2 regions of the Pantoea sp. X-Soil-MYKO-1785 genome follow, and region 1 is predicted to be linked to the other one. Evidence: predicted binding sites of a transcription regulator. Region 1 holds the regulator's gene; the other holds the start of a gene.
The links. Region 1 encodes PurR, which represses purine synthesis genes. Its sites were predicted from a motif close to CANGCAAACGTTTGCNTG; they were not measured.
Positions count from the first base shown of each region.

Region 2: AC6I8D_RS01575 (nucleoside-specific channel-forming protein Tsx) is a predicted target of PurR. The motif match lies at 2,136-2,153, and genes of this name have one in related genera.

Region 1 is NZ_AP036000.1:1,794,982-1,799,322, reverse strand. It holds gene AC6I8D_RS08365 (C40 family peptidase) at 1-499, shown strand, start outside; gene cydH (cytochrome bd-I oxidase subunit CydH) at 558-647, opposite strand; gene purR (HTH-type transcriptional repressor PurR) at 929-1,954, shown strand; gene punR (DNA-binding transcriptional activator PunR) at 1,951-2,856, opposite strand; gene punC (purine nucleoside transporter PunC) at 2,963-4,165, shown strand.
Region 2 is NZ_AP036000.1:352,406-356,746, reverse strand. It holds gene AC6I8D_RS01585 (response regulator) at 100-759, shown strand; gene AC6I8D_RS01580 (sensor histidine kinase) at 756-2,108, shown strand; gene AC6I8D_RS01575 (nucleoside-specific channel-forming protein Tsx) at 2,386-3,252, shown strand; gene yjdN (VOC family metalloprotein YjdN) at 3,344-3,781, opposite strand; gene AC6I8D_RS01565 (LysR family transcriptional regulator) at 3,857-4,341, opposite strand, start outside.

The DNA of each region.
Region 1 (4,341 bases):
ACGTTACGGCCATCAGCGTACGCTCAAAACCGCAGACGCCAGCAGCAGTGACATCGGCACCATTAAAATGAGCAAGTCACATCGTCAGCGCTACCAGAAAGCGCGTGAGACGGCGATGACCAAGCTGATGGGCCAGCTGGGCAAACCCTATCAGTGGGGCGGCACCTCACCGCACACCGGTTTCGACTGCAGCGGCCTAGTCTGGTACGCCTATAAAGATCTGGTCAAGTTTAAGATCCCGCGTACCGCCAATGAGATGTACCACCTGCGCGACGCCGCGCCGGTAAAACGCGAGTCGCTGGAGAAAGGCGATTTAGTCTTCTTCCGGATTAATGGTCGCGGCACCGCCGATCACGTTGGGGTTTATCTCGGCAACGGCAAATTTATTCAGTCACCTCGCACCGGCAAAGATATTCAGATCAGTGCGCTGGGTGAAGATTACTGGCAGCGCCACTACATCGGCGCGCGGCGGGTAATGACCCCGAAAACCATTCGTTAAGCGGCTTCGCTACGCGAAAATCAAACAGAGAAAAGCCGGGCGATGCCCGGCTTTTTCATTAGTGCAGCACCGCTGTAAAGCTAAAGGCGACGATCATCAGCAGACAGCCGACGGTAGTCATCAGGGCCAGTTTCAAATCAGTACTCATTTAGCGCTCCTTAGTCACATATTTTGTAGGGATAAGCCATTTTCCCATAGGGGCTGGTAAAAATCTCGTTTTATCCGTTCAGCCTTGTTAGAATCCTGCCTTTGTTGCGCAACGCGCGCAATCCCGGTTCCGTTTGCTCTCCTTTTCAGGCGCTCATTACCCGCCAGACGCCTGTTTACCGGTCAGAAAAGCTGCATAATTGCGGGGAAAACCCTGAGCAGACGCAAACGTTTAACATTATGCTTATCATTGCGTTAGATAAGCCCTGGAGTCCGATTTTAATGGCAACAATTAAAGATGTGGCAAAACGCGCCGGCGTCTCAACGACCACCGTTTCGCACGTCATCAACAAAACGCGTTTTGTCGCTGAAGAGACGCGCAACGCGGTCTGGCAGGCGATTCAGGAACTGCACTATTCACCGAGCGCGGTGGCGCGCAGCCTGAAGGTGAATCACACCAAAACGCTGGGCCTGCTGGCAACCTCCAGCGAAGCGCCCTACTTTGCTGAAATTATTGAAGCGGTGGAGAATCACTGCTTCGATAAAGGCTACACCCTGATTCTGGGCAATGCGCACAACGACCTGCAAAAGCAGCGTGCCTATCTCAGCATGATGGCGCAGAAGCGCGTCGATGGACTGCTGGTGATGTGCTCTGAGTATCCGGACGATCTGTTAAAGATGCTGGAAGAGAATCGCAATATCCCGATGGTGGTGATGGACTGGGGTGAATCACGCGCTGACTTCACCGACACGGTGCTGGATAATGCCTTTCAGGGCGGCTACCTGGCCGGACGTTATCTGATTGAGCGCGGTCACCGTGATATTGGCGCGATTCCCGGCCAGATGGAACGCAACACCGGCGGCGGACGTCACGCGGGTTTCCTCAAGGCGCTGGAAGAAGCAGGCATTCAGCCGCGTGCCGAATGGATCGTGCAGGGCGACTTCGAGCCGGAGTCGGGCTATCAGGCGATGCAGCAGATCCTGTCGCAGAAACAGCGTCCGACTGCGGTGTTCTGCGGGGGCGATATCATGGCGATGGGCGCGATTTGCGCCGCCGATGAGATGGGATTGCGGGTGCCGCAGGACATTTCGGTGATCGGTTATGACAATGTGCGCAACGCGCGCTACTTTGCGCCTGCGCTGACCACGGTGCATCAGCCAAAAGCGCAACTGGGTGAGAAAGCGCTGGAGATGTTGCTGGATCGCATCACCAGTAAACGTGAGATTTCTCAGACCATCGAAGTACACCCAACGCTGATTGAACGCCGTTCGGTGGCTGACGGTCCGTTCCGCGACTACCGCCGTTAATCTTCGCTTAACCACTCCTGATTAAGCGTTTGCGCATCACCCAGATAGCTGAGTAACCAGCCCGTTGCCGGTGATGCGCGATCTTCCGCCCAGCTTACGCAACAGGGACTGTCCGGAAACGCGACCGGCAACGTTAATTCTACCAGCGCTCCGCTGTCCAGTAATGGCCGCGCCAGATGCCCAGGCACCATCGCCACGCACAATCCCTCCAGCACGCAATCCAGTCCGGTCTGCCATTCCGGCACCACCAGCCGACGCTGATTGTCGAGCGTCCACGTCATCCGGCGCGGCAGCGCGCGCGAGGTATCTTCCAGCACCAGCGACGGCCAGCTGCGCAGGGTGTCGTCGTCAATCTGGCTCACCCCGGTCAGCGGATGGTGGTGCGCCACCACACAACGCCAGTTGAGCGTCCCCATGTCGCGAAAGGCAAAGCGTCCGCCGACCGGTATCGCCTGAGTGGCACCGATAGCCACTTCAACCCGATCATCGGCCAGCGCATCCCAGACGCCGTTAAACACTTCATAACTGATGTGCAACTCCATGTCGGGGAAATGGCGGTAAAAATCCTTGACTAACTGCCGGGTGCGCTGCGGCTTGACGATGCAGTCGACCGCAATACTCAGCTGTCCACGCCAGCCGTTAGCCAGCTGCTGACACTGGCGGCGGGTGGCGAGCATTTTTTTGATAACGCTGCGCCCTTCCCGGACAAAATGCTCGCCGGCGGGGGTTAATACCACCTCGCGATGCTGGCGCTCAAACAGCGGTACCGCCAGCCACGTTTCCAGCTGACGCACGGTGTAGCTGATAGCTGACGGCACCCGATGCAGCTCCTGCGCCGCGGCGCTGAAGCTGCCACCGCGCGCCACCGCATCCACCACCTCTAAAGCATATTCTGACCACATAATCTGCCTTCAAATTTTTTAACAGCAACCGGCAAATATTAGCGTTTCACAGCGGCAAACGCACCTTTTACACTCTGCCGCGTTCAACCTGCAAAATGAGAATCAGATGTCACCGTCAAAAGGATTTATGCCGTATCTCGCTCTGCTGAGCATGCTGGGCTTTTTAGCCACCGATATGTACCTGCCCGCCTTTGGCGCGATGCAGCAAACCTTTAACACCTCACCCGGCCTGATCAGCGCCAGTATGAGCCTGTTCCTGGCGGGATTTGCCTGCGGTCAGCTGTTCTGGGGACCACTGTCAGACCGCATCGGCCGCAAGCCGGTATTGCTGGCCGGTCTGGCGCTGTTTGCCGTCGGCTGCGCCGGTATGCTGTGGGTCAATGATATTTATCTGATGCTGGCGCTGCGCTTTGTTCAGGCGATCGGCGTCTGTGCCGCAGCCGTTAGCTGGCAGGCGCTGGTAGTCGATCGCTATCCGGCGGCGCGGGCCAACAAAGTGTTCGCCACCATTATGCCGCTGGTGGCGCTCTCACCGGCGCTGGCACCGTTGCTGGGTGCCTGGCTGATCGGCCATTTTCACTGGCGTTCTATTTTCCTGGTGCTGACGCTGATTGCCGTGGCGCTGATCCTTACCACCCTGCGCCTGCCGGGCAGCCGTAAAGCCAAAGGTGAACAAGGCGCACAGCCTGGTTTTTTCACCCTGCTGAAGTCGCGGGTCTACAGCGGCAACGTGCTGATCTACTCCGCCTGCTCCGCCAGCTTTTTTGCCTGGCTGACCGGCTCGCCGTTTATTCTGGCCGATCTGGGCCTGACGCCCGCCGACATCGGTCTGAGCTATCTGCCACAGACGGTTGCATTCCTGATTGGCGGTTTCGGCTGCCGCGCCCTGCTCAACCGTTTTACTGGCGCACAGTTGCTGCCGTGGCTGCTGGCGATCTATAGCCTGAGCATTCTGGCGCTGTTTGCGGTTGCGCTTTCCGGCCACAGTACGCTGGTCAACCTGCTGCTGCCGTTCTGCGGCATGGCGCTGGCCAATGGTGCCATCTACCCGATCGTGGTTTCCGCTGCGCTGATGCCTTTCCCTGACGCCACCGGTAAAGCGGCAGCATTGCAGAATACTCTGCAACTGGGATTATGCTTCGCCGCCAGCCTGGCCGTCTCGGCCGGACTGACGCAGCCGCTGCTGACCACTACCCTGATGATGGCGCTGACTATCCTGCTCGCCCTGCTCGGCTTCGTGATGCAGCGTGTTGCAAACGCACAATCTGATGTTGCCACCCCCTCTACCGCCTGCCAGGATAATCACTGAAGCAATGATTTTTTAGTTAGCTCACTAACAATAAGTCATTGAATATTGACCCGCGTGGGAATATACTCATTCGGGTCAATAAATCCGCATCAAATCAACAACATAATAACATTACACAATGATTGGCAACCGGCTCGCCGGGAGGATGTCTGCGCGCACGTCAGGATTTATGCGTC
Region 2 (4,341 bases), 1.4 Mb from region 1:
GTGCAGCCAACGCGGCTGTAGTGCGAAGTATGAAGGCGGATAATTCTGTGCTAACTATCCGGGCATAAACTGCTCCCATCTTTCCAGAGGAGATCAGCCATGCGCGTGTTATTGGTTGAAGATGATGAAATGATCGGCGCGAACCTGCAGCAGGCTTTAGAGGGCGCGGGCTGGTCGGTAGATTGGGTACGCGATGGCGTTTTTGCCCATAATGCCTGGAGCGAAGGCGGCTACAGCTGCGTGTTGCTGGATCTCGGCTTGCCGCGTGATGACGGATTGCAGGTGTTGCGCCGGGCGCGCGGGCGCGGCGATTCCACGCCGGTGCTGATTCTGACGGCACGCGATACCGTGGCGCAGCGGGTGCAGGGGCTCGACAGCGGCGCTGACGATTACCTGCTTAAACCGTTCGATTTACAGGAAGTGCTGGCCCGGATGCGGGCGATTACCCGACGTCGCCACGGTGCGGCCGACTCGGTGCTCGGCAGTGGCGACGTGCAGCTGGATATGATGACCCGTGAAGTGCTGTATAAGGGCCAGCGCGAGCAGCTGACCGCGCGTGAATATGCCCTGCTTTATGCTCTGCTGGAGCGTCCGGGTGCCATTCTTTCTCGCGAGCAGCTGGAGAATCGCATTTACGGCTGGGGCGACGAAGTGAGCAGCAACGCGGTCGATGTGCTGATTCACGGGATGCGGCGCAAACTGGATAACGACGCGATTCGTAACGTCCGCGGACTGGGCTGGCGGGTGCCGGCAATATGAAATCGTTCCCCTTTATGCGCTCATTGCGCAATAAATTACTCAGTACGCTGCTGATTATTCATCTGCTGATGATCGGCGGCGTCACCTGGTATTTCTTCAGCTGCTACGGCGATATGATGGGCACCATGAAGGACGATCAGCTGTCGAAAATCGCTGATGCCTGGTCCACCAACAAACAGATGCCGGCGCTGACACCATTGATCACGCCTGATAAAGCCAAGAGCGCCTTTGTGGTACAGCTGTGGGATAACCAGGGCCGGCTGCGCGCCAGCTCATGGCCGGAACTGCACGCGCCGCTGCAAACCCAGCGCGGTTACCGTGATGTAGACGTAGGGCACTGTGATGACTGTGAATGGCGCATCTACACCCGACCGGGCCAGCCTGGCAGTGAGATCAAGACCATTCAGGTGATGCACAATCTCAGCTACATGAAAGCGCTGATGGTAAAACGGGCGCTGGCGGCGATCATTCCATTGATCCTGATGATGCCGCTATCGCTGCTGGTGATCTGGCTGGTGGTCCGCAAGATCACCCGCGATCTGCAGGTCGCCTCGCGGCAGATTGCGGCGCAGGAGACGCACCATCCGCACAATGTCTCACCCGAAGGGCTGCCGGATGAGATCCTGCCGCTGGTCGCCGCGTATAACTCGTTGCTGAACAAGCTGCGTGAGGCCTGGTCGTCGCAGCGGCAGTTCCTCGAAGATGCCGCCCATGAACTGCGTACGCCGGTCACCGCTGTCACGTTGCAGCTGGAGAACCTGCGGCAGCATATTCAGCCTGGCGAGGCCAGCCGGCAGTTCAGTCAGCTCGAAGCGGGCGTGACGCGCACCCGGCATCTGGTAACCCAGTTACTGAACGTGTCACGTCAGGAAGATCAAAGTGTGGTCGCCAGCATTGAGCAAATTGAACTGGAAGATCTGCTGAAAGAGAGCATTGAACAGTTAATGGTGGTGGCGGATAAACGCGGCATTGATATCGGCTTTAATGGTTCGACCCAGTATCGTCTGCAGGCCAGTCGGTCTGAACTGCGCAGCCTGTTTGATAACCTGATTGGTAACGCCATGTTGCACACCCCGGAAGGCAGCCTGGTGGATGTTCTGCTGCATCGGGTGGCGGGCCGGACGGTGGTCGATATCGTCGATAACGGACCGGGAATGCCGGAAGCCTTTATTGAACGCGCCTTTGACCGATTCACCCGTTCGCCTGACGTTAAGGCGCAGGGCAGCGGCCTCGGCTTATCGATTGTGCGCAGCGTCGCGCAGAAGCATCAGATTCAGGTCGCCCTCTCCAATTGCCTGACGCCACAGGGTGCCATTTGTGGTTTGCAGGTCCGCGTCACTTTTCCCTGATCCCGCCCATTTGATCACGAACCAGACAACGTAAACGGTTGCCTGGTTCCGTTCGCTTACTGCCATTATTGTGAAGCGCATCACATTTTCACTGAATTGTAATGCAACACTTTTTGACAAACGTGAGCAAAATCTATTTTCTATCGCTGTGTTGCAGGCACGCTACGCGAGCTGAAAACTGGCTGTTTTGTCCTGAATAACTCACTCCCCACCCAGGGATCGACTTCTCTCTGACTGCGCCTGCTGTGCAGCGGTCAAAAGCATGTGGTTAATGATAATGAAATTCAAAACGTTGATAGCAGGTGCCGTGCTGGCATGTTCCTGGACAGGTGTTGCGCAAGCCGCTGATAGCGATCCGCAATACCTGTCCGACTGGTGGCATCAGAGCGTAAACGTGGTGGGCAGCTACCACACCCGCTTTGGGCCACAGTTCAACAACGACGTTTATCTGGAATATGAAGCGTTTGCCAAAAAAGACTGGTTCGATTTTTATGGTTATCTCGATCTGACCAACTTCTTCGGCGTCGGTAACAGCAACGCCAACGGTATCTTTGACCACGGTTCTCCGATGTTTATGGAGATTGAACCGCGCTTCTCAATCGACAAACTGACCGGTACCAGCCTGGCGTTTGGACCGTTCAAAGAGTGGTATTTCGCCAATAACTACATTTACGACATGGGCCGTAACAGCGATAACCGCCAGAACACCTGGTACATGGGTCTGGGCACCGATATCGATACCCACAGCGATGTGGGCCTGTCACTCAACGTTTATGCCAAATACCAGTGGGAAAACTACGGCGCCGCGAATGAAAACAGCTGGGATGGCTATCGCTTCAAGGTGAAATATTTCGTGCCGATCACCACGCTGTGGGGCGGTAACCTTGGCTATGTAGGCTTTACCAACTTTGACTGGGGCTCCGATCTTAACGAGAAAGGCGGATCGTCGCGCACCAGCAACTCTATCGCCTCCAGTCACATCCTGTCGCTGGGTTACGATCACTGGCACTTTTCGGCCGTGGCGCGTTATTTCCACAATGGCGGTCAGTGGGCGGATGGGCAGGAGCTGAATTTCGGCAACGGTCCGTTTGAAGTGAAATCGACCGGCTGGGGTTACTATCTGGTAGCGGGTTACAACTTCTGATAAGCACGTGGCTGGCTGCAAAGCTGGCCACAGTGACTGTGACCTGAAAACGGCGCCGCTGTTGCCGGCGCCGATCGGCTAATCCACGCAATTATTCCTGCGGTTTCACCACGTTAATGCGCCATGGAATGCCGAATTTATCGATAAACATCGCAAATCCATTCGACCAGAACGTCTCCTGCCACGGGGTCGTCACTTTACCGCCCACTGACAGTTTCTCAAACCAGGTTTTACCCTGCTCCGCGTCAGTGGTGGCGAGGCTGACCGCGTAACCAGCATGATCGGACGCAGGCGGCTTCTGGGTGTTACCGTCGCTCAGCATCAACTCTCCCTGACCGATGCGCAGATGTGCGTGCATGATTTTTTCCGGCGGCTGTGGCGGCGCGGATTGATCGCCGACCTGCTCGCCCTGCTCTGGCATGTCGCCAAAGGTCATTTTCTCCAGCAGTTTCCCGCCTGTGGCCTGCAGGTAAAACCCGATTGCCTCTTCACAGCGACCATAGAGAAACAGATATGGACAGACTTGCATCGTCACCTCCGATTGTGGGTTGAACTCACGTTTACGCGAATACACCAAGTGTAGACGATGAAAGAACGCTGCCGCTCAGCGCTGGCAATAACGGCGAAATAACTGCGCCATATAACTGCTCATCGGGGTCAGCGCAGTATCCTTACGCTGAATCAGATAAAACATCGCTTTGGGCAACGGCTCATCCAGCGTCAGCGCCACCAGCGACCGGCCGAGAATCGGATCGTCGATCACATCCACCGATAAAATACTGATGAAATCGCTTTGCGCCACCAGGCTGGTACAGGCCATAAAGGTTTCACAGGTCACCACGATTTTCGGTGCCATGCCGCGTTCGTCGAACAGATCGTGCAGCAGGCGATAATAGCTGCCCTTGGGCGTCGGCATGGTCCAGTCAGCCTGCTGTAATTCGGCCAGCGAACGGGCTTTTTCCAGCGGATGGCCCTTACGCACCACCACTTTGTACTCACGCTCCATCATGCGTTCATACATCAACTCCTGATCGAGATGGCTTTGATCGTAAGTATTGATGGTGAAATCGAGCGCACCCTGCCGCAGCT